DNA from 4 places in the Caballeronia sp. INML2 genome. Region 3 is predicted to be linked to each of the others. Evidence: predicted binding sites of a transcription regulator. Region 3 holds the regulator's gene; each other region holds the start of a gene.
What was found. The regulator HrcA, encoded in region 3, represses chaperone genes, less so after heat shock. The targets are predictions, from matches to a motif close to TTAGCACTCNNNNNNNNNGAGTGCTAA.

Region 1: a site for HrcA is predicted at 2,647-2,673, ahead of NCT32_RS21925 (co-chaperone GroES). Genes of this name have one in related genera too.
Region 2: a site for HrcA is predicted at 3,803-3,829, ahead of rpoH (RNA polymerase sigma factor RpoH). Genes of this name have one in related genera too.
Region 4: a site for HrcA is predicted at 2,069-2,095, ahead of NCT32_RS10770 (co-chaperone GroES). Genes of this name have one in related genera too.

What each region holds. Positions count from the first base shown of each region.
Region 1 covers NZ_JALQDH010000061.1:20,940-26,906, forward strand. The annotation lists gene NCT32_RS21910 (amino acid ABC transporter permease) at 32-718, opposite strand; gene NCT32_RS21915 (amino acid ABC transporter permease) at 715-1,446, opposite strand; gene NCT32_RS21920 (ABC transporter substrate-binding protein) at 1,530-2,351, opposite strand; gene NCT32_RS21925 (co-chaperone GroES) at 2,703-2,993, shown strand; gene groL (chaperonin GroEL) at 3,026-4,666, shown strand; gene NCT32_RS21935 (glutathione-independent formaldehyde dehydrogenase) at 4,961-5,967, opposite strand, start outside.
Region 2 covers NZ_JALQDH010000004.1:70,559-76,525, reverse strand. The annotation lists gene ybiB (DNA-binding protein YbiB) at 1-452, shown strand, start outside; gene leuA (2-isopropylmalate synthase) at 868-2,520, shown strand; gene NCT32_RS01210 (nuclear transport factor 2 family protein) at 2,537-2,920, opposite strand; gene NCT32_RS01205 (acyloxyacyl hydrolase) at 2,966-3,532, opposite strand; gene rpoH (RNA polymerase sigma factor RpoH) at 3,893-4,828, shown strand; gene nagE (N-acetylglucosamine-specific PTS transporter subunit IIBC) at 4,959-5,967, opposite strand, start outside.
Region 3 covers NZ_JALQDH010000005.1:132,863-138,829, forward strand. The annotation lists gene glnE (bifunctional [glutamate--ammonia ligase]-adenylyl-L-tyrosine phosphorylase/[glutamate--ammonia-ligase] adenylyltransferase) at 1-1,363, shown strand, start outside; gene recN (DNA repair protein RecN) at 1,371-3,023, opposite strand; gene NCT32_RS01985 (NAD kinase) at 3,059-3,955, opposite strand; gene hrcA (heat-inducible transcriptional repressor HrcA) at 4,141-5,157, shown strand; gene hemH (ferrochelatase) at 5,278-5,967, shown strand, end outside.
Region 4 covers NZ_JALQDH010000024.1:93,841-99,807, forward strand. The annotation lists gene groL (chaperonin GroEL) at 1-1,602, opposite strand, end outside; gene NCT32_RS10770 (co-chaperone GroES) at 1,700-1,990, opposite strand; gene NCT32_RS10775 (SDR family NAD(P)-dependent oxidoreductase) at 2,700-3,440, opposite strand; gene NCT32_RS10780 (peroxiredoxin-like family protein) at 3,723-4,403, opposite strand; gene NCT32_RS10785 (alkene reductase) at 4,504-5,646, opposite strand; gene NCT32_RS10790 (LysR family transcriptional regulator) at 5,965-5,967, shown strand, end outside.

The DNA of each region.
Region 1 (5,967 bases), on a different contig from region 3:
ACGCGAAGCGCCGTGTCTGTGTCACATGCCGCTACGCCGGCCCCGCCTTGCGACGCCCGAGCAACACACCGGCGAGTCCCTGCAGCGCGCCGCACAGCATCAGATAGACGAAGCCGACGAAGAGGAAGATCTGCGCCGGATAAACCATCAGGCGGTTGTTGAGCTGATTGGCGAGGAACGTGAATTCCGGCACGCCGACGATATACGCGAGCGACGTGTCCTTGACGAGCGATACCCACTGATTGACGAACGAAGGCGTCATCACGCGCACGGCCTGCGGCAGGATCACTTCGCGCAGCGCCTGCCAGCGCGTGAGCCCGAGCGAGAGCGCCGCCTGCCGCTGGCCTTCGCCGATCGAGACGATGCCCGCATGCACCGAGTGCGACAGGTACGCGCCGCCGATCAGCGCCAGCGCGCATATCACCGTCGCGAGACCGGGCAGGTTCACGTGCAGCACCACCGGCATCAGAAAGAAGGTCCAGAAGATCAGCATCAGCACGGGAATGGCGCGGAAGAACGCGACCACCGCCGTGAGCATCAGATGCGCGGCGCCGCGCGTCATGGCGAGCGCGATGCCGCCCGCGAGACCCACCATCGCGGCGAGCAGCGCGGAAGCGACCGAGAGCGCCACGGTCAGCGCAATGCCGCCCAACGGTCCGGCAGGGAATGCGCCCAGCAGCAGATAGCGCAGCGAGGGAAACCACTCGAACCCGCTCATGCATGACCCCGTTGCAGCGCGCGCGCACCCGTGCGCTGCCAGAGAACCAGCGCCACCTCGATGACTGCGATGGTCAGCACGTAGAACACCGTGGCCGTGCCGAACGCCTGGAAGGTCTTGAAGGTCTCCGTATCGACCTGACGCGACATGTACGAGAGTTCGGCGACGCCGATCGCCATGGTGAGCGACGAGTTTTTCACCACGTTCATGTATTGCCCCGCGAGCGGCGGCGTCGCGATGCGCAGCGCCTGCGGCAGGATCACGTAGCGCAGCGCCGTATAGCGGCTCATGCCGAGCGCCGCGGCGGCCTGTTCCTGCGCATGGCCCACCCCGCGCATCCCGGCGCGGAACTCCTCGCCGATGAACGTCGTCGTGTAGCACGTCAGGCCGATCCAGCCGGCGAACAGCTCGAAGCTCGGCCAGCGTAGCGTGAGAATACCGAGCTTCGCCGCATGCGGCGCGTTGAGCCAGGTCATCCAGTCCGACGGCAGCAACGCGGCCGCGCCGAAATACCAGAACAATAGCTGCACGAGCAGCGGCGAATTGCGAAACACGAAGACATAGAGCGCGGCGACCCGCGCGACCGCAGCGCTTCGTGACGTGCGCGCGACCGCCAGCCCGAAGCCGAGCAGTGTCGCGCAAATGCCCGCGCACGCGGAGAGCATCAGCGTGACGGCCGTGCCCTGCTCCAGCCACGCGAGATACTTCGGTTCAAGCCAGCCTTGCATGATCGACCCATAGAACGGAAATCGTGAAGCCCGGGCGGTGCGATGTTGAGACGCGACCCGGGCATCGACCGCGGCAACGGGGATCAGCTGCTCTTCTGCGGATCGCCGATCTTGAACAGGCGGGGCAGCGGCGCGGCGCTCTTCGGTCCGAACCACCTGTCGTAGATGCGCCCCGCCTCGCCGTCCGCCTCGAGTCTGGTGAGCGTGCCGTTCACGGCATCGAGCAGACGCGTTTCGCCCTTCGGCACGCCGACGCCTTCGTAGTCGTTGGAGATCGTGAAGGGGGGAATCTCGTAGCTCGCCTTGTCCGGCACGCGCGCGAGCAGCGCGACGAGCTTGGGTCCGTCCTGCGTGATCGCCTGCACGTTGCCCGTGCGCAGCGCGGCGAAGGCAAAGGGCGTGTCATCGTAGGCGACGATGGTCGCGTTCGGGAACTTCGCACGCACCTGCTGTTCGTTGGTCGTGCCCTTGTCCGCGCCGATGCGCAGGCTGTTGATCTGATCAGGCGACTTGAGCACACCCTTCTTCGCGATGAACTGCGTGCCCGATGCAAAATACGGCGTGCTGAAATCGACTTCCTTCTTGCGCTCGTCGGTGATCGTGAAGTTGGCGAAGACGAGATCGACCTTGCCCGACTTCAGGAACGCAATGCGATTGGCCGGATTGGTCGGCTGCACTTCGAGCTTCACACCCAGGCTCCTCGCCACGGCGCGCGCGTAATCGACATCGAGCCCGACGATCTGATTGTCCTTCGGATCGACGAAGCCGAACGGCGGGTTGCTGTCGAACGCCGCGACGCGCAGCACGCCGGCCTTCCTGATGTCGTCCAGACGATCCGCGTGCGCGGCATTGGATGCGAGCACCAGCAGTGCGGCGAGCACCGCACCCCAGGTCCTGGTTTTCATGGATGAGATTCCTTCGTTCGTTGGGCCGGTGCACCGTTGTCGTGCGTCGGTGCGATGGCGAGGCACGCACTCTATCGGCGCGGAGTGCGCAAGGGAACGAAGTTTTTCTCAGGTCAAAAGCAGGTCGCGAGATTTGGCGGACTGCGTCGCGCGAACGCGGCTGCGTCGGCTCGGCCCCGCGATGATGCCGGACGCGCGCCTCGGCGACCTCGATAGCACATACGCGCCCTCGCGCTATCGATCTGCGAAACGCTTATTTGGGCCGCGCGGAGCCGCTTCTTATACTCGCAACTCCGTCGCACTCCGCTTGGAGGAGTGCCAATTCAGAGACCAGGTTGGAGGAAAGAGCGAATGAGTCTGCGCCCCCTGCACGATCGCGTGATCGTTAAGCGTCTGGATCAGGAAACGCGCACCGCGTCGGGCATCGTGATTCCCGAGAGCGCCGCCGAGAAGCCGGATCAGGGCGAGATCCTCGCCGTCGGTCCTGGCCGGCGCGACGCCGACGGCAAGCGCGTCGAGCCCGACGTCAAGGTCGGCGAGCGCGTGCTGTTCGGCAAATACGCGGGACAAGCCGTCAAGGTGGATGGCGATGAATTGCTCGTCCTGCGTGAAGAAGACATCGTCGCGGTCGTGAATCGCTGAAGGGAAGAATCAGATACAAGGAGTCGAACGACATGGCAGCAAAAGACATCGTTTTCTCGGATAACGCGCGCTCGAAGCTCATCGAGGGCGTCAACATTCTCGCCAATGCAGTGAAGGTCACGCTCGGTCCGAAGGGCCGCAACGTCGTGCTGGAGCGCAGCTTCGGCGCGCCGATCGTCACCAAGGACGGCGTCTCCGTGGCGAAGGAAGTCGAGCTCGCGGACAAGCTGCAAAACATCGGCGCGCAGCTCGTCAAGGAAGTGGCATCCAAGACCAGCGATCTCGCCGGCGACGGCACGACGACCGCGACCGTGCTCGCCCAGGCGATTGTGCGCGAGGGCAACAAGTACGTGGCCGCCGGCCTGAACCCGCTGGATCTGAAGCGCGGCATCGACAAGGCCGTCATCGCCGCCGTCGAGGAGCTGAAGAAGATCAGCAAGCCGACCACGACGAGCAAGGAGATCGCCCAGGTCGCGACCATCTCGGCCAACGGCGAGGAGTCGATCGGGCAGCGCATCGCGGAAGCGATCGATCGCGTGGGCAAGGAAGGCGTCATCACGGTGGAAGACGGCAAGTCGCTCGACGATGAACTCGATGTCGTCGAAGGACTGCAGTTCGATCGCGGTTATCTGTCGCCCTACTTCGTCAACAATCAGGACCGTCAGGTCGCCGCGCTCGACGAGCCGTATATCCTGCTGCACGACAAGAAGGTATCGAACATTCGCGATCTGCTGCCGGTGCTCGAACAGGTCGCGAAGGCCGGCCGTCCGCTGCTGATCATCGCGGAAGACGTCGAAGGCGAAGCGCTCGCGACACTCGTCGTCAACAACATTCGCGGCATTCTCAAGACCGTCGCGGTGAAGGCGCCGGGCTTCGGCGACCGCCGCAAGGCGCTGCTGGAAGACATCGCGATTCTCACCGGCGGTCAGGTCATTTCCGAAGAAACCGGTCTTTCGCTCGAGAAAGCGACACTGCAGGAGCTGGGGCAGGCGAAGCGCATAGAAGTCGGCAAGGAGAACACGACCGTCATCGACGGCGCGGGCGACAGCGCGAACATCGAAGCACGCGTGAAGCAGATCCGCGCGCAGATCGAGGAAGCCACCTCCGACTACGACCGCGAAAAGCTGCAGGAGCGCGTGGCGAAGCTGGCGGGCGGCGTGGCCGTGATCAAGGTCGGCGGCGCGACGGAAATCGAAGTCAAGGAAAAGAAGGACCGCGTCGACGATGCGCTGCATGCGACCCGCGCGGCGGTCGAGGAAGGCATCGTGCCGGGCGGCGGCGTCGCGCTCATCCGCGTGAAGCAGGCGATCTCCGCGCTCAAGGGCGCGACGCCCGATCAGGACGCGGGTGTCAAGATCGTATTGCGTGCGCTCGAAGAGCCGCTGCGTCAGATCGTGTCGAACGCGGGCGAAGAAGCAAGCGTGGTCGTCGCGAAGGTCTCGGGGGGCAGCGGCAACTTCGGCTATAACGCGGCGACGGGTCAATATGGCGATCTGGTCGAATCCGGCGTGCTCGATCCGACCAAGGTCACGCGCACCGCGCTTCAAAACGCGGCATCGGTTGCAGGACTCCTGCTCACGACCGATGCCACCGTGCACGAAGCGCCCAAGGACGCGCCGCTGCCCGCCGCGCCGGGCGGACCGGGCGCGGGCGGCCCGGGCTTCGACTTCTGATCGGCGCGATCAAGGCCTCGCGACGGCCCGGTTCATATCCGGGCCGACAGAGATCATCCCATTCGCTGGATGGCCCGAGCTGCTCGTGATGCCATGGGCAGAACCAGATTGAAGGCTATCGCTGATCGAGGGTATTACAGCGGTCCACAGATTACGGCGTGCCAGGATGCGCGCATTGCCGCCATCCTACTCAGGACCACCGAAAAATGTAACTTGGCAAACCGGGCCGGTTGGACCTTCTTCAAACCCGGCTTGCAGGCGGCCTCCGCCGTAAGGTCACTGATCAGAAACGCCTCATCCGCCTGACTTCAGAACTACTTTCGTCCAGCCGTGGTCGCGCGAGTCGAAGTGCTCGTAAGCCTCCCGCGCCTTGCTCAGTTCGATCTCGTGTGACACGATAAAAGAGGGTTTCGCCCTACCGGCATAAATCAGATCGCGCAGCTGGCGGTTGTAGGCTTTGACATTGCACTGCCCGGTGGCGATATGCTGGCCCTTGAACCAGCACGTTCCCCAGTCGAACGCGATCTCCCCCTTCTTGGCCAGGTCATCGGATGCGCCGGGATCCTGTGGCGTGAATACCCCGACCACACCGATGCCGCCGGTGAACTTCACCGACTGGACGAGATTGTTCATGGTCAGGTTGGGTATCTCCTGTCCGGCGGGATCATGGCATTGATAGCCGACGCACTCGCAGCCGACATCGGCACCCCGCCCATGGGTGAGTTCCATGACGCGATCGACCGGATTGCACTTCGAATCGTCGATGGCGACCGCACCTATTGATTCCGCCAGCTGGAGCCGGTCGGGATGGCGATCCACCACCATCACATTGCAGGCGCCCTTGATCATCGCTGCATGCGCGGCCATCAGCCCGACTGGACCCGAGCCGTAGATGACGATTGCATCGCCCGGCCGCATCCCGGCGAGCTCAGTGGCATGCCATCCGGTCGGGAAGATATCGGCCACCATCACATAGTCGTTCTGCTTTTCCTCGGCATCGGGCGGGAGCTTCAGGCAATTGAAATCGGCCCAAGGAACGCGCAGGTATTCCGCCTGTCCGCCCTGATAGGGCCCCATGTCGGCGAAGCCGAAGGCAGCGCCTGCCATGCCCGGCTGAGGATTGGCGGTCAGGCAGAATGCGGTCAATCCCTTTTCGCAATTCCGGCAATGGCCACAACTGATATTGAAGGGCATGCACACCCAGTCCCCGACTTTTAAACGCTCAACTGCCTGCCCCACTTCCGTGACCTGGCCGAGATTTTCATGCCCGAAAACCCTGCCCTTTTCAAAGTCGGTCCTGC
Region 2 (5,967 bases), on a different contig from region 3:
TGAGACGCCGCATGGGCGTGCGCAATTCGACGCACACGCTCGTGAAGATCCTTCAGCCCTTCGCCGAGCCGGGCCTGAGGCTCGTCAACTACACCCATCCCGAGTATCGCGAGAGCCTTACCGGACTTTTCACCGAGCACCCGGACGCGGCGGCGGGCGGCGCACTGCTCGCGCGCGGCACCGAAGGCGAAGCCGTCGCGGACACGCGCCGCCAGGTGCAGGTCGACTGGTTCCACGACGGCCACGTCGAGACGCTGATCACGCCCGAGCACTCTCAGCCGCACACGCCTCCGGTCGACCTGCCCGACACCCTCGACGCAGCGACCACCGCGCGGTGGATCGAATGCGTGCTGCGCGGCGACGTGCCGGTGCCGCCCGCGGTCACGCGCCAGGTCGAAGTGATTGCCAATGTGGTGCGTAAACCAGCTGTCGGTCAGGCAAATCCCATTTGACACGCTATTCAACGGTGGTTTAAAGTCGATTACATGAGTTTCACCCAGCCCGCCTCCCTCCGAATTATTCCGGGCCGCCTAGCGCGGCCCCTATCGCTACGTCTAGCGTAAGTCGCCAGATGTAGCGCCGCGCGTCGCAAGGCGCCCGGTCCTGCCAGAAGTCCCAGTAGTTCCTTTTCTTACCACCTGTAGTCGTCAGCTTTTCGTTCGCGCATCCCGCGAAACGGAAACGCGAGGGTCAAATGCACGTTGCTCCGCGCACGTTCACGTTGGTCACAGGCGTCACCGTCGCTGGTGATCCCGGGACACGCGCGCGCCGCTCCGTCTCACGTGCATCCCGCCACGCCCGGCCAGCCGCCGGACACGGCCTCTCTCGCAGGCGCTACGCAAACTGTCCGAAGAGAGATCGACGATCATGATGCCGAACCCCGCCGAGAAATACCGCCCGTTTCCGCAAGTCCGTCTGAATGGCCGTCGCTGGCCGACCCGCACGATCGAGAAGGCGCCCATCTGGATGAGCACCGATCTGCGCGATGGCAACCAGTCGCTCATCGAACCGATGAGCATTGCCGCGAAGCTCGAGTTCTTCGAGATGCTGGTGAAAATCGGGTTCAAGGAAATCGAGGTGGGATTCCCGTCGGCGTCGCAGACCGATTTCGATTTCGTGCGCATGTTGATCGACGAAAAGCGCATTCCGGACGACGTGACCATCGAAGTGCTCGTGCAGTCGCGCCGCGAGCTGATCGAGCGCACGTTCGAAGCGGTCGAGGGCGCGAGCAAGGTGATCGTGCATCTCTATAACGCGATCGCGCCGTCGTTCCGCAAGATCGTGTTCAATCAGTCGAAGGACGAAGTGAAGGCGCTCGCCGTCGAAGGCACGCGCCTCATCAAGGAATGCGCGGCCGCGCGGCCTCAAACGCACTGGATCTATCAATACTCGCCCGAGACCTTCAGCATGACGGAGTTGCCGTTCGCGCGGGAAGTGTGCGACGCGGTCGCGCAAATGTGGCGTCCGACGCCCGATCACAAGATGATCGTGAACCTGCCCGCGACGGTCGAAGCGGCGATGCCCAACGTGTTCGCCGATCAGGTCGAGTGGATGGACCGCAACATGGGCTTTCGCGACAGCATCGTGCTGTCAGTGCATCCCCATAACGATCGCGGCACGGCGGTCGCCGCGGCGGAAATGGCGGTGCTCGCGGGCGCGGACCGCATCGAAGGATGCCTTTTCGGCAATGGCGAGCGCACCGGCAATGTCGATCTCGTCACGCTCGCGATGAATCTCTACACGCAGGGCATCGACCCGGGGCTCGATTTCTCCGATATCGACGCCGTGCGCCGCGTCGTCGAGCGCTGCAACCAGATTCCGGTGCATCCGCGTCATCCGTATGCGGGCGACCTCGTGTTCACCGCATTTTCGGGTTCGCATCAGGACGCGATCCGCAAGGGTCTCGCGCAGCGCGTACCGGGCACGATGTGGGAAGTGCCCTATTTGCCGATCGATCCCGCCGATCTCGGCCGCAGCTACGATGCCGTGATTCGCGTGAACAGCCAGTCCGGCAAGGGCGGCTCGACTTTTCTGCTCGAACGCGGGCTCGGCTTCACGCCGCCGCGCCGCGTGCAGATCGAGTTCAGCCACGCCGTGCAGCAGATCACCGATGCATCCGGCGCCGAAATCGGCGGCGACGCGATCTGCGAGCTCTTCAAGCGCGAATATTTCGATGCCGGCGGGCCGGTTTCGCGGGTCGATGTATCGACGTTGTCGGTGTTCGGAAAGCGCGTCACGGTTGCACCGCCGGCGAGCACGACGAGCGGCGATGCCTACGCGCAGACGGTCGCCGCAGCGCTCGGCGTGGACGCGAACGTGAACTGGTTCGAGACGGCCGTGACGGCGAGCGGCGACACGGCGGCGTTCGTCGGCTACCGCGTCGGCGAGGGCCAGACGCGCTTCGGCGTCGCCGTACATGCGAATCCGGCGCTCGCAGTCGCCGATGCGGTCGTGAGCGCAGTGAACCGCTCCGGGCGCGTCGCAGAGAATGTGCGGCAGGACGAAGCCGTAGAAGCCTGACGAACGGCGCGCGTGGCTATTCGAGTGCCACGCGCGTCGCCTGCAGCGCGAGCAGTTGCCATTGGCCCTCGGTCTGCACGTGGACGGCGGTATAGGCGATCGGAAATAGCAGCGCGCCGTTCTTCGATTCCATCTCGACCAGCGCGCGGCCCGAGACGAGGCACGTATCGCGGCCGGCGGGCAGCACGTCCTGCGACTGAATCTCGATCTGCCGGTAACGGCGGCGACCTGCGGTGATCGCGTCGATGAACTGGCGCTTCGTCTCCCGCTTGCCGTTCGTATGGACGTAGCTGACGTTTTCGGCCAGCAGCGCGTCCAGCGCCGGGCCGTCGCCGTCGACCATCGCACGGAAGCGGTCGCGCTCGAGGCCGCGAATGGCCTCAATGGTTTTTGCCGGCATCTGTCGAGTCCCCTTGTGTCGAGGAACCGATGCACCGGCGCCTCGTCAGAAGTTGTATTGCAGATATAGCTGGCTGAAATTTATACCAGGATTCGGCTCTTTGATACCGCCGTTCGACAGATGCTGGAAGCGAAAGCCCGCCTGATAGTTCTGCTTCGCGCCGAAGATCATGCCGACGCCCACCATGTCGGCGAACTGGAACGCCGTCGCGACGGAGAAATCCTCCGTGATGCGCGTATGCGAAAGCAGCCGCACGCCGACGCCCGCCTCGATGAACGGCCGGAAATAGCCGGAGCTTTTTACGAAGCGCACGACCGGCGTAATGCCGAATTCCCAGATGTTCGGGTGGACGGCATTGTCCTCGGTCGTGTGCCAGTAGGACACGTGACCTTCGCCGATGAGCGTGAAGTGGAACCCGCCGATCTCCCACCACGTGAGGCCAGGATCCCAGGCCACGCCGAGGTCGGCTTTCTTGATGTCGCGATCGGCGACGCCGCCTGCAATCTGAAGGCCGAATCGATCAGCATGCGCTGCCGCCGACGCCAGGCCGAACGCCGTGCAGATCGCCACGCGGGAAAGCGTGCGATGCCACGAACTCTTGTGTTTATGCATGAGCACCCCATGTTCTCGGATGACGGGCGTGTTTCACGAAGAGCATTGTCTCGCCGAATTCTAGTGACCTTTTTCAGTACTTGCAGGAAACGCAGCCGGCCACCCGGTTTGTTGAATTTTCTTTCGCCCGAGCGCGTAAGAGCGGTAAAGAATTCGACGCATGCCCTGTACCGGTAGATTCTTCCGTTTATGATGCAACGGACTGTCCTATTGATCCCGCAAATTCGATAGTATTTGTGGGAACTCTCACATTCCCCTCTCCTCTAACACTTAGCACTCGTTGAACCGGAGTGCTAATATCATGTCTGACTTCCGCTGCTGTTAAGCGGCGAATGAATTGTTGATAAGGAGCTTATGAGCGTGACCAATGCGATGACCCTACCGAATGTTGTGAACTCGGCACCTGCCAAGGCATCTTCGGCAGGCGCGCTGACGTACGCACAGTCGTCGATGCTGACCGGCCAGATCGGCAACATCGATTCATACATACAAGCAGTGAACCGTATTCCGATGCTTTCGCCGGCAGAGGAACGTCAGTACGCCACCGAGTTCCGCGAGCAGGGCAACCTGAACGCCGCGCGTCAGCTTGTGCTTTCGCACCTGCGCCTCGTCGTGTCGATCGCCCGTAACTATCTAGGTTACGGACTGCCGCACGCGGATCTGATCCAGGAAGGCAATATCGGTCTGATGAAAGCCGTGAAGCGCTTCGACCCCGAGCAAAACGTGCGCCTGGTGTCGTATGCAATGCACTGGATCAAGGCCGAGATTCACGAGTACATCCTGCGCAACTGGCGCATGGTGAAGGTCGCAACGACGAAGGCGCAGCGCAAGCTGTTCTTTAACCTGCGCAGTCACAAGACGAGCCATTCGGCGTTCACGCCGGACGAGATCGACGGTCTCGCCAACGAGTTGAAGGTGAAGCGCGAGGAAGTGGCGGAGATGGAAACCCGCTTGTCGGGCGGCGATATCGCCCTCGAAGGGCAGGTCGAGGACGGCGAGGAAGCGTTCGCGCCCATCGCCTATCTGGCGGACTCGCACAACGAGCCGACTAACGTCATTGCAGCGCGCCAGTTCGACAAGCTGCAAAGCGACGGCCTTGCCGAAGCGCTCGAATCGCTGGATGAGCGCAGCCGCCGCATCATCACGGCGCGCTGGCTCGACGTGCAGGACGACGGTTCGGGCGGCAAAACGCTGCATGAACTGGCGGACGAGTTCGGCGTATCGGCGGAGCGTATTCGCCAGATCGAGGCGAGCGCAATGAAGAAGATGCGCTCGGCGCTGCACGACTTCGCGTAACACCTGACTGTGTCGTAACAAAAATTGCAAAGCCCGCCGTCGATGAGACGGCGGGCTTTTTCTTTGACCTTGCGCGAAAAGCAAACGGCACCCAGAGGGTGCCGCCCGCTTTCAAGCATGGTCTATTGCATCACGCCGGCATCGGCGCTGCACCGCCGCCGCTACCCGACAAGCGCGAGGAAAGCTGCGTGGCATAACGCTGCGCCGCCGCGCCCACGACGATGTGGAACGTATCGGCCGACACCCACGCCACATCCAGCGACGACAAACGCTGACGATCCACCGACGACGGATCACGCACGACCACGCGCAGGCGCGTCTGGGCGACCGCATCGAGCGATGCGACATTGGTCGCGCCGCCGAACACGGCGAGCCAGCGGAACGGGTCCGGATCGAGCGGGCCGGGCGTCTGATCGACGCTCACCGCTGCCACGGCCGGTTGCGCCGGCGTCGACGATGCGGGCGTTGCGCCGCGCGTCGACGAGTGCTCGAGCTCGCTGCGGATTTCATCGGCGATCAGGTCCGCTTCCGGTCCGATGATCACCTGCACGTTGGTCGCGCCGCGCTTGAGCACGCCACGCGCGCCGATGGTCTTCAACTGCGGCTCCGACACTTTCTCCGAATCCACCACCGACAAACGAAGACGCGTCGTGCAGGCATCGACGAGCGTCAGGTTGGACGCGCCGCCGAGCGCCGCGACGTACTTTGCAGCGCGCGTGTTCGATGCCGCCACCGCCGCGCCCGGAACCGGCGGAATCAGGCCGCCTGCGACGGTCGTGTCGGCGTCGGTTTGCGCATCGGTCGTGGCCGGCTCGCGGCCCGGCGTCGCCATGTTGAACTTGCGGATGAAGAAGCGGAACAGACCGTAGTAGATGATGAAGTAAACGACGCCGACGACGAGCGCCATCCAGCCGCGCTGCGACAGGCCGTAGTTCAGCACGTAATCGATCGCGCCCGCCGAGAACGTGAAGCCCAGATGGATGCCGAGCGCCGAGCAGATAGCGAGCGACAGGCCCGTCAGCACCGCGTGGATCGCGTAGAGAACCGGCGCGAGGAACATGAAGCTGTACTCGATCGGCTCGGTCACGCCCGTCAGGAACGCGGTCAGTGCCATCGAGAACAGCAGGCCGCCGACGATC
Region 3 (5,967 bases):
TCTGACCGGCGTGTGGAATTCGGCGCGTTATGCAGGCTTGCCGTCGCAGAGCCGCGAGCGCTTCGACATCGTTGCGCAGCGGGCGCTCGAAGCCGTGCAGTCGAACGATGCGGGCAAGCGCGGCGACATCATCGTGCGGCTGTTCGATCTGCTCGAAGCGATCGGCAAACGCGGCGCGTATCTCGCATTGCTGACGGAATATCCGGCGGCGCTCGAGCGCGTGCTGTCGGTGCTGTCGGGCTCGCGCTGGGCGGCGGGCTATCTGATCCGCCATCCCCAATTGCTCGACGAATTACTCGACGACGAAGCGATCGCCAGCCCGTTCGACTGGTCCGAGTTCAAGCGCTCGCTGATCGCGCGGCTCGATGCTGCCGAGGACGTCGAGCATCAGATGGATCTGTTGCGTCACGCGCACCAGGCCGAAGTGTTCCGCATTCTGCTGATCGATCTCGCCGGCCATTTGAGCGTCGAGCATGTGAGCGACCGTCTTTCCGAACTCGCCGATGCCGTGCTCGACGTAACCGTACGAACCGTGTGGAAGCAGTTCCCGAAGCGGCATCGCGAGACGCCGCGTTTCTCGGTCATCGCGTACGGGAAGCTCGGCGGCAAGGAACTGGGCTACGCGTCGGATCTCGATCTCATCTTTCTCTACGACGATGACGACGACGCGGCCTCCGACATCTACGCGATGTTCACGCGCCGCCTCATCACGTGGCTCACGGCGGCGACCGGCGCGGGCACGCTGTTCGACGTCGATTTGCGCCTGCGGCCGAACGGTGAATCCGGCCTGCTCGTGACCGATCTCGCAACGTTTCGCCGCTATCAGATCCGCGAGGGCGACGCGGCGAACACCGCGTGGGTCTGGGAGCATCAGGCGCTTTCGCGCGCACGCTATAGCGCGGGCGATGCCGAAATCGGCGCGGAGTTCGAGAAGATTCGCGCCGACGTGCTCATCATGGAGCGCGATGCCGCCGCTCTGGCGCGCGAGATCGCGACGATGCGTCAGCGCGTCGCCGACGGCCATCCGAATCGCAGCGAACTGTTCGACCTGAAGCACGATCGCGGCGGCATGGTCGATATCGAGTTCATCGTGCAGTACTGGGTGCTGCTGCATGCGCGCGAGCATCGCGCGTTTCTGCGCAACGCGGGCAATATCACGCTGCTCAAGATCGCTGCGCAAAGCGGACTGATCGCCGAAGCGCAAGCGGAAGTCATCGGCGCGGCTTACCGGCATTACCGCAAGCTCCAGCACACGCTGCGGCTCGACGGCATGGAGAAGGCGCGCGTCGATCCGGCCGAGGTTCAGACCGAGCGCGACGCGGTGACAGCGTTGTGGGAGCGGGTGTTCAGCGTGGCGGGCTGAGCCGGCTTCAGGCGGCCAGCATTTCCTTCGCGTGCTTGCGCGTGGTCGCGGTGATCTCCAGCCCGCCCAGCATGCGCGCGACTTCCTCGATGCGCCTGCTCTTGTCGAGCGGGGTCACCGTGCTCACGGTGCCGCCGGCGTCGTCCGGAGACTTCGCGACCTGGAAGTGCTGATCGCCGCGCGCGGCCACCTGCGGCAGGTGGGTCACGCACAGGACCTGACGGTCACGCCCGAGTTGATGTAGCAGACGCCCGACCACCTCCGCGACACCGCCGCCGATGCCCGTGTCCACCTCGTCGAAGATGAGCGTGGGCGTCGGGCTCGCGGTGCTCGCGATCACGGCGAGCGCGAGGCTGATACGCGCCAGTTCGCCGCCTGACGCGACTTTCGCGAGCGGTCTCAACGCGACGCCCGCATGACCGGCAACGCGGAACTCGACCTGCTCCAGCCCGTTGGCGCCGCCTTCGGCGAGGGGCACGAGCGCGACTTCGAAGCTGCCGCCCGCCATCGACAATTCCTGCATGCCGGCGGTGACTGCTTTCGAGAGATGCTTCGCGGCCTTCGCGCGCGCCTTCGACAGCACGTTGGCGTGCGCGAGATATTCGCCTTTCGCTTTGTCCGCTGCGGCGTTGAGCGCGTCGAGATCGGCGGCGGCGTCGAGTTCGGCGAGCTGGCGGCGGCGCGCGTCGTGTTCCTCGGGCAGCGTTTCGGGCTGAAGGCGGAACTTGCGTGCCGTCGAGTGAAGTTGATCCATGCGCCTTTCGACTTGCGCGAGCCGGTCGGGATCGAGTTCGAGCCGCTGCGCGTAATGCGACAGCGAATACGACGCCTCCTGCAACTGGATCTCCGCCGGTTCGAGCGACGCGAGCACGTCATTAAGCGCGGGATCGATATCGGCGAGGCCGCGCACCTTCGAGATGATCGTGCCGAGCTGCGAGATCATGGCCTCGTCGGACTCCGAAAGCGCGCCGAGCGCGCCCTGCACGCCGTCGATGAGACTCGCCGAATGCGACAGCCGATGATGCTCCGCGCTCACTTCTTCCCATTCGCCCGGTTGCGGCGCGAGTTTGTCGAATTCGCTCAGTTGCCACGCGAGGCGTTCGCGCTCCAGTTGCAGCTCGCGGTCGCGGCTTTGCGCGGCCTCGACGGCCTGCTGCGCGTCGCGCATGGCCCGCCACGCGCGACTCACCGCGCCGGCGGTGTCGAGCAACTGCGCGTGCGTGTCGAAGAGTTCGCGCTGCGCGTCGGGACGCATCAGCAACTGATGCGCGTGCTGCCCGTGGATGTCGACGAGCATTTCACCCACTTCGCGAAGCTGCGCGAGCGTCGCGGGCGTGCCGTTAATGAATGCGCGGGAGCGGCCGCCCGAATCGATCACCCGGCGCAGCATGACCGAGTCGCTGTCTTGCGCCAACGCGTGCTCGTCCAGCCAGCGCGTCACCAAAGGATGGGTGCCGAACTCCGCGGTGATATCGGCGCGCGCCTGGCCCGTGCGCACGACACTCGCGTCGCCGCGGGCGCCGAGCGTGAGCGCGAGGGCGTCGATCAGGATCGACTTGCCCGCGCCGGTTTCTCCCGAAAAGACCGTGAAACCTGGATCGAAATCGATATCCAGCGTGGCGACGATGACGAAATCTCGAATGGAAAGATGACGGAGCATGGACGCTTCGGGAAAGGGGAAGACGAGAAGTTAGTTCAGAGCGAAGAGGCGTCCTGCGACGGATGCTCGTTCCAGTGCAGCTTCTTGCGCAGCGTCGCGTAAGTGCTGTAGCCGACCGGATGCAGCACCGGCACCGTGTGCTTCGAGCGCCGCACTTCGATCGCGTCGTTCAATTCGACGGCGGTGAAGGACTGCATGTCGAAATTCACGTTGACGTCCCGTCCGCCGATGATCTGGATGGTCACCTTCGAATCGTCAGGCAGCACGATCGGACGGTTCGACAGCGAATGCGGCGCGATCGGCACGAGCACAAAGCCTTGCAACTGAGGATGAAGAATCGGCCCCGCCGACGACAGCGCGTAAGCGGTCGAGCCCGTCGGCGTCGCGACGATCAGGCCGTCCGAGCGCTGGTTGTACATGAAGTGGCCGTCCACCGACACGCGCAGCTCCGCCATGCCGGAAAAGCCGCTGCGATTCACCACGACGTCGTTGAACGCGAGTGCGTGATAGATCGGCTTGTCGTCGCGCACGATGCGCGCTTCGAGCAGGCTGCGCTCCTCGCGCTCGAACTGGCCGGCGAGCAGTTGCGGGACGATTTCCTGCATCGCCTTGAGCGGAATGTCCGTGATGAAGCCGAGCCGCCCGTGATTCACGCCGATGAGCGGCGTCTTGTAGGGTGCGAGCTGTCGGCCGATGCCGAGCATGGTGCCGTCGCCGCCGAGCACGATTGCGACGTCCGCGCGCGCACCCATCTCCGCGATGGACAGCGCGGGAAACTCCGTCACACCGACGTCTTTCGCGGTGCCCGCCTCGAACACGACCTCGAAGCCTTGCTGCGCAAGAAGACCGGCGAGCGATCTCAGCGGCGCCTCGATGCCTGGCGTGTTGGTGCGCCCCACGAGGGCGACGGTCTTGAATTGGCCAATTTCCATGCCGGCATTACACCATAGTCAGAGATCGAAAAGAACCGTGGGCGAGGTTGGACGGTCGTGTTGCGACGGGACCGCGCGACGTTGCGCGGCACGCCCGTCGTTTCTCGCTAGAATGGAGCGGACGTTGAACGCAGCGCACGCGGCGCGGCTCGCCGCCCCCCGACTCGTTGAGCTAAAATTTCCCCATGCTAGACCCACGTGCACAAACCCTCCTCAAGACGTTGATCGAGCGCTATATCGCCGAAGGTCAGCCGGTCGGTTCGCGCACGCTATCACGCCATTCCGGTCTCGAACTGAGTCCCGCGACGATCCGCAACGTGATGTCGGATCTCGAGGAGCTCGGCCTCGTCGCGAGCCCGCATACGTCGGCGGGACGTATTCCCACGCCGCGCGGCTACCGGCTCTTCGTCGATACGATGCTGACTGTAGAAGCGCCGCAAGACGAAGCCATGACCACCGCGGTCAAGACCCGGCTGCAGGGCGAGGAGCCGCAGAAAATCGTCGCCGCGGCGGCGAGCGTGCTGTCCAATCTGTCGTCGTTCGCGGGCGTCGTGCTCACGCCGCGCCGCAGCCACATGTTCAAGCAGATCGAGTTCATGCGGCTGTCCGACAAGCGTATTCTGCTCATCATCGTGACGCCCGAGGGCGATGTCCAGAACCGCATGATGGCGACGCAGCGCGACTACTCGCCGTCGCAGCTCGTCGAAGCCTCCAATTACATCAACGCGCATTTCGCGGGCCTGTCCTTCGACGAAGTGCGCCGGCGCCTGCGCGAGGAAATCGATCAGTTGCGCGGCGACATGACCGCGCTCATGCAGGCGGCCGTGGTCGCGAGCACCGCCGAGACGGATCCCACGGACACCGTGCTCATTTCCGGCGAGCGCAACCTGCTCGAAGTGGCGGACCTTTCGTCCGACATGGCGCGGCTGCGCAAGCTTTTCGATTTGTTCGACCAAAAGACGAGCCTCCTGCAATTGCTGGATGTTTCGAGCCACGCGCAAGGCGTGCAGATTTTCATCGGCGGCGAGTCGAATCTCGTGCCGATCGAGGAAATGAGCGTCGTGACGGCGCCGTACGAGGTCAACGGGAAGATCGTCGGCACGCTCGGCGTGATCGGCCCGACACGCATGGCCTACAACCGCGTGATTCCGATCGTGGACATCACCGCGCGCCTGCTCTCGATGTCGCTCAGCCACCAGTAGCGCCATCTTGGCGCGGCACGCAAGGCTGCGCCACTAGGCCGTTCGGCCAATGATGCGCTCGTGGACCCGCCGCTATAATGGTCTTCACCTTTTCGACGTCCCTTCCGGCCCGCTTGCCCTATGCGTTTCGACCTCGAGTTGCCCTCGCAGCCCAGCGCTTCCCATCGCGTCGCGGTGCTGCTGATCAATCTCGGCACCCCGGACGCGCCCACGCCGCGGGCGGTGCGCAAGTATCTGGCGCAATTCCTTTCCGATCCGCGCGTCGTCGAAATACCCTCGATCGTGTGGCAGGTCATTCTGCGCGGGCTGATCCTGCCGTTTCGCGGACGCGCGTCGGCGAAGAAATACGCTCAAGTATGGATGCCCGAAGGCTCGCCGCTGCGCGTTCATACGGAAAAGCAGGTCGAGGGCCTGCGGCGGCTGTTCGCGGCGAACGACTATCACGTGATCGTCGACTATGCGATGCGCTACGGTTCGCCCGGCATCGGCGCAATGCTGAATCAGCTGAAGCTCGAAGGCGCCGATCGCATCCTTCTCTTGCCGATGTATCCGCAATACTCATCGTCCACGACAGCCACCGCGTTCGACGATGCATTTACCGCGCTCAAGCGCGTGCGCAATCAGCCGGAAATCCGCACGATCCGCCACTACGCGGATCATCCGGCATACATCGCCGCGCTTGCGGAGCAGGTGCGCGACTACTGGCGGCATCACGGCCAGCCGGATTTCGCCGCGGGCGACAAGCTCGTCCTGAGCTTCCACGGCGTGCCGAAGCGCACGATGGATCTCGGCGATCCGTATCACGACCAA
Region 4 (5,967 bases), on a different contig from region 3:
GCCGCCAGGCATCGGAGCGTCTTCCTTCGGCAGTTCGGCAACGGCTGCGTCGGTCGTCAGCAGCAAGCCTGCCACCGATGCCGCGTTTTGCAGCGCGGTGCGCGTAACTTTCGTCGGGTCAACGACGCCGGCTTCCACCAGGTCACCGTACTCGCCGGTCGCCGCGTTGTAGCCGTAGTTGCCCGAACCTTGAGCAACGGCCGCCACCACGACGGAAGCTTCTTCGCCGCCGTTCGTGACGATCTGGCGCAGCGGCTCTTCCATTGCACGCAGAACGATCTTGATACCTGCGTCCTGATCGGCGTTGGCGCCCTTCAGGCCGTCGATCGCACGACGAGCGCGGATCAGCGCGACGCCGCCGCCAGCCACGATGCCTTCTTCCACAGCCGCGCGCGTTGCGTGCAGTGCGTCTTCGACACGTGCCTTCTTTTCCTTCATTTCGACTTCGGTCGCAGCGCCGACCTTGATCACGGCAACACCGCCGGCCAGTTTGGCCACACGTTCTTGCAGCTTTTCACGGTCGTAGTCCGACGTTGCTTCTTCGATCTGCTTGCGCACTTGCTTCACGCGCGCTTCGATGTTCGTGGCTTCGCCAGCGCCGTCGATGATCGTCGTGTTTTCCTTGGCCACTTCGATGCGCTTCGCCTGGCCCAGTTCAGCCAACGTCGCCTTTTCGAGCGTCAGGCCGGTTTCTTCCGCAATCACTTGACCGCCGGTCAGGATCGCGATGTCTTCCAGCATGGCCTTGCGACGGTCGCCGAAGCCCGGAGCCTTGACGGCGACGGTCTTCAGGATGCCGCGGATGTTGTTGACGACCAGCGTTGCGAGCGCTTCGCCTTCGACGTCTTCAGCGATGATCAGCAGCGGACGGCCAGCCTTCGCGACTTGCTCCAGCACCGGCAGCAGATCACGGATGTTCGACACCTTCTTGTCGTGCAGCAGCACGAACGGGTTTTCCAGAACGGCGACTTGCTTGTCCGGGTTGTTGATGAAGTACGGCGACAGATAGCCGCGATCGAACTGCATGCCTTCCACGACGTCCAGTTCGTCTTGCAGCGACTTGCCGTCTTCGACGGTGATGACGCCTTCCTTGCCGACCTTGTCCATCGCTTCAGCGATGCGCTCGCCGATCGACGTGTCGCTGTTCGCCGAGATCGAGCCGACTTGCGCGATTTCCTTGTTGGTCGTGCAGGGCTTGCTGATCTTGCGCAGTTCATCGATCGCGGCCGTGACGGCTTTGTCGATGCCGCGCTTCAGGTCCATCGGGTTCATGCCCGATGCGACGTACTTCATGCCTTCGCGAACGATGGATTGCGCCAGAACGGTAGCGGTCGTTGTGCCGTCACCTGCGTTGTCGCTGGTCTTGGAAGCCACCTCCTTGACCATTTGCGCGCCCATGTTCTGGAGCTTGTCCTTCAGTTCGATTTCCTTCGCGACCGAGACACCGTCCTTGGTGACCGTCGGGCCGCCGAAGGAGCGCTCGAGCACCACGTTGCGGCCCTTCGGACCGAGCGTGACCTTGACCGCGTTGGCCAGGATGTTCACGCCTTCGACCATCTTGGCGCGTGCGGAATCGCCAAAAGTGACTTCTTTAGCTGCCATATCCAAACTCCTTGATTCGATTCGGTTTGCTGGCTTCGCTCAGCGCGCCCGAAAGGGCTGCGGCTTGTTGGCGAAGCCGAACGTGCAGGAAGGATGCTTACTTGACCAGAACGGCCATGATGTCTTCTTCGCGCATGACGAGCAGTTCTTGCCCGTCGACCTTGACGGTCTGGCCGGCGTACTTGCCGAACAAAACGCGGTCGCCGACCTTCACGTCGAGAGCGTTCTGCACGCCCTTGTCATCGCGCTTGCCCGGGCCGATGGCCAGGACTTCGCCTTGATCCGGCTTCTCAGCCGCGGCTTCCGGAATCACGATGCCCGATGCGGTCTTGGTTTCCTGGTCCAGACGCTTGACGATGACGCGATCGTGCAAAGGACGAAGGTTCATACACACTCCTCTTGATTGAGACTGAAAACACGGGAAAAACCCGTCCGTTGAGAACAATCTCGCCGGACGGCAATCTTGTTAGCACTCTCGTGCAGTGAGTGCCAATTATATGGACCGAGTTTGACAATTTCAAGGAGGGGCACGAACTGTCGAAGTTCACCCAACATTGAGCTACGTTCGTCGAACGTTGAACCGCTAAACCGCGAGTACACGTTGCTTACGGCGCAAGATCTTCCATCAGATCAGCGGTTTACGATGGTGGGACGCGACTCCCAGCCCGGGCCGTCACTGCGTGCGGGCCGGCTGAAGAACCAAAATGAAACGACTCGCCCACGCAAAGAGTTGTTCCTTCGAAGTTAGGTGTTTACCCTTCCTCGAGCCGCCTCATCCATCGACGTTTGCCATCAAAGATATGAAGGTAATTCCAACGCAGTCGGCATCATTGGAGAATTGGGAGCGTCACGATGTGCGGATTCGATGCATCGAACGTCGCTACGCGACCCCATTTCGGCCACTCCGCGACTGCGAGATAAACGGCCGTCCTCGAAAGCTCAACGGCCGTTGGTTACTTCAATAAAGATGCAAATGGCGATGTGTCAGTCAACGATGGTGCGCTGCGCCAAAGTGATCCGACATCTGCGTGCGTGATTGCCCGATACGTAACAAGCACGGCAAGTTCACTGCGCGACGAGAGTCAGTTGACTCTCGCCTAAGCATTCGTTCCGCCATCAACCGTTAGATTCGCTCCGGTGATATACGCCGCCTCGTCACTAGCAACAAAAGCGACGATCGCCGCAATTTCGTCGACGTGCCCGTACCGCTTAAGGGCAGTCATCTCTAGCTGCGGCGTGGCCCAATCACCCCCTGCTGGGTTGAGATCCGTGTCAATCGGACCGGGTTGAATATTGTTGACGGTGATAGCGCGTTCGCCCACCTCGCGGGACAGGCCTTGCGTGAACATGCGTATAGCAGCCTTCGTCGCAGAATACGAAACAAGGCCGGGCGTCATCATTCGCTCGCCCACGCACGAGCCGATATTTATGATGCGACCGCCAGTCCTCAGGTGCTTGAGAGCCGCTTGAGTTGACAGGAACACGCCTCGGATATTCAGGTTGATCACGTGGTCCAATTCCTCCAGCGTCGTCACTTCAAACGGTTTTGGAATCGCTGTGCCTGCATTGTTGACGAGAATGTCGAGGCCGCCATACGCGGTAATCGTCTGCTGTACCACATTATTGATTGCCTCTGCGCTTGCGGCATCGGCCTGGATTGCGATCGCCTCGCCTCCAGCGGCTTCAATTGCTTTCACCACGGTTGCAGCGGCTTCACTGCCTTTAGAGAACGTGATCACCACGCGTGCTCCATCCGCGGCCAATCTTCTGGCAATCGCAGCACCGATGCCCCGCGAACCGCCTGTCACGATGGCAACCTTATTACCTAGCTTAGCCATAAGAACTCCATATCCTCGTCGAGTGGAAAGATCCACTTCGCCGCCCCAGACGAAGCAACACAACAAGCGGCGACGAAGTGGTGAAACACTTTGCTTTCAAGGGACCGTCAATAAGGCAGGACCTCCGGAATTTCCGGGACAATGCCCAGCTTGGAGAAGGAATCGCTTGCATCTCCGCACGTCCATACGACGAGGCGATTCGCGCGGCAACTGGCAGGAAGTCTCCAAAAGCGGATGCGAAGACGGATGCCGGATTAGTACTGAGGCATTTACCGCTCGCCACTAGTGCGTGAAATCGTGGGCTTTTGTCACGACCGTCAAGGCTGGAAGACTTCCACGCGGGCGATCTCGATCGCGAATTTTGCGTTTCACCCGAAGCGCGTCGAGCCCCTTCAGCAGGGACTCCGTATCCAATCCGTTTCGGTAGTCGAAGTCGACGTGCGCAAAAACGACAACGCCGTCCTCCTCGAGAATGTAGGTCGCTGGGACCGGGACGAGAAACACGCCCGACTTGCGTATCCTGGGTGGTACATAGCCCAGATCTATATAGCGACTGCGCAGTTCCTCCGGAAGATCGAAGGTTAAACCGAACGCTCGCGCAAGGCCGAGGTCGGTGTCGACGAGTTTGGGAATCGGTAACACGCCAGCGCGATCGTCCGATTGACCAGGCGGAGCAACGGCAAGCGCCCTCGCTCCCGAGGCAGCAATACGCTCATGCACGGCCGAAAATCGCACGAGGTTTTCTTCACCGAATGCACACCACGAACCACGCTGGAAATAGAGCACGACCGGACCCGCGCGCAGCAGTTGATCCAGCGCGACGCGGCGGCCGAGCGTGTCATGCAAGGCAAACGTCGGCGCCCGGGCTCCCGCATGCAGCGCGTTCGTTGCTGCAGCCGCCTTCGAGACCATCGTGATTTCCGCCGCGGCATCCGTGTCCACTACCACTTGTGCTTGACTCATGATCGATGTCTCCATCGAAGCCGGCCGCGCATCGCAACGGCCTGCGCACGGCCGGCTTTCTTGCTGTCACGCTGCATCCCGCGAACGCCCGAACAAGCCGTTACACCGCCTCGGCACTTTCTTCATCCTGGACAGTGCGGCTTGCTGCCTGCTGCACTTCATACATTGGAAAGTCCGAGTAGTTCTCTTCGTTACCTCCCCAGAACGCCGCGCGGACATAAGGCGTGAGCGGCAGATCACGCGCCAGGCGAGCGGGAAGATCCGGGTTCGACGAGAAGTGACGTCCGAATGCAACCAAGTCGGCCACGCCCGACTCGACGACCGCGATCGCACTTTCGCGATCGAACCCGCCCGCCGCGATGATCGGACCCGCGAAGTGAGGACGCAGATACGCCGCCGCCACGACAGGATGGCCATGATGCAATGTATCGTCCCCCTTGATACGCGGCTCGATGACGTGAAGATAGGCAATCCCGTACGAGTCGAGCACCTTGGCGACATGGCTGAACGTCGCCTCGGGGTCGCTGTCGGATACGCCGCCCCATTCGCCCGACGGCGAGATCCGCACCCCGACGCGATCCGCGCCGAACACGGAAATCAGCGCTTCGAGTGCCTCGCGCATGAAACGCACACGGTTCTCGACCGGGCCACCGTATTCATCGGTACGCCGGTTCGTGCCGTCCTGGATAAACTGGTCGACGAGATAGCCGTTGGCCCCGTGCAATTCGACACCGTCGAAGCCGGCCTTCTTCGCGCGTTCCGCAGCCTGACGGAAGTCTTCGACAATCCCCGCAATCTCGTGGGTTTCCAGCGCACGGTGCGGCGACGCCGGAACGAACCCGTCCGTGGTGAGCGCAACGCCTTCGAACGGCACCACCGAGGGCGCGACGGGCGAGCCGCCGTCGTTGACTTCGACGTGGCTCTGACGTCCACCGTGGATCAGTTGCAGGAACGCACGACCACCCTTCGCGTGCACCGCGTCGGCGATCGCCTTCCAGCCCGCGTCCTGACCGTCGTGGAAGATGCTTGCCGCGCCTAGATACGAGCGCGCCTGCCGTGAGATGCTCGCCGCTTCGATGATGACGAGGCCCCCTTCCGAAGCACGCTGACCATAGAAGCTCGCCATCATCGGGCTGGGAATATCATCGGGCTGAATGGTGCGCAGACGGGTCATAGGCGCAAGGACGACACGATGAGCGAGGTCATAGGTGCCGACTTTGCTGGAACTAAACAGCTTGGTCATGATGTTTCCTTTGAGAGTATGGTTGCGCACCCCAGGGACGGGTGCGTCACGCGATGCGTTGAGATCAAATGTAAAGAACCGGCGGGGCCGGATATAGCCCTCTATCAGGATGAGGTCTATTCCAGATGGGGATAAATCGGCGACGCGAATGGCTGTGCGTTGCGGGCTGCCACCGCCACGCGGGCATGAGGCCTCCACATCGAATGCGTCTTGCCAGGTGAGGTACGCTGTCGGCACGGCAGACGCCGCACCTTGCTGGTGCTTCGAACCCTGCGCTCGCGGCGCCTCATCCATTCTGCGCAGCTCAGGAGAATTCCGATG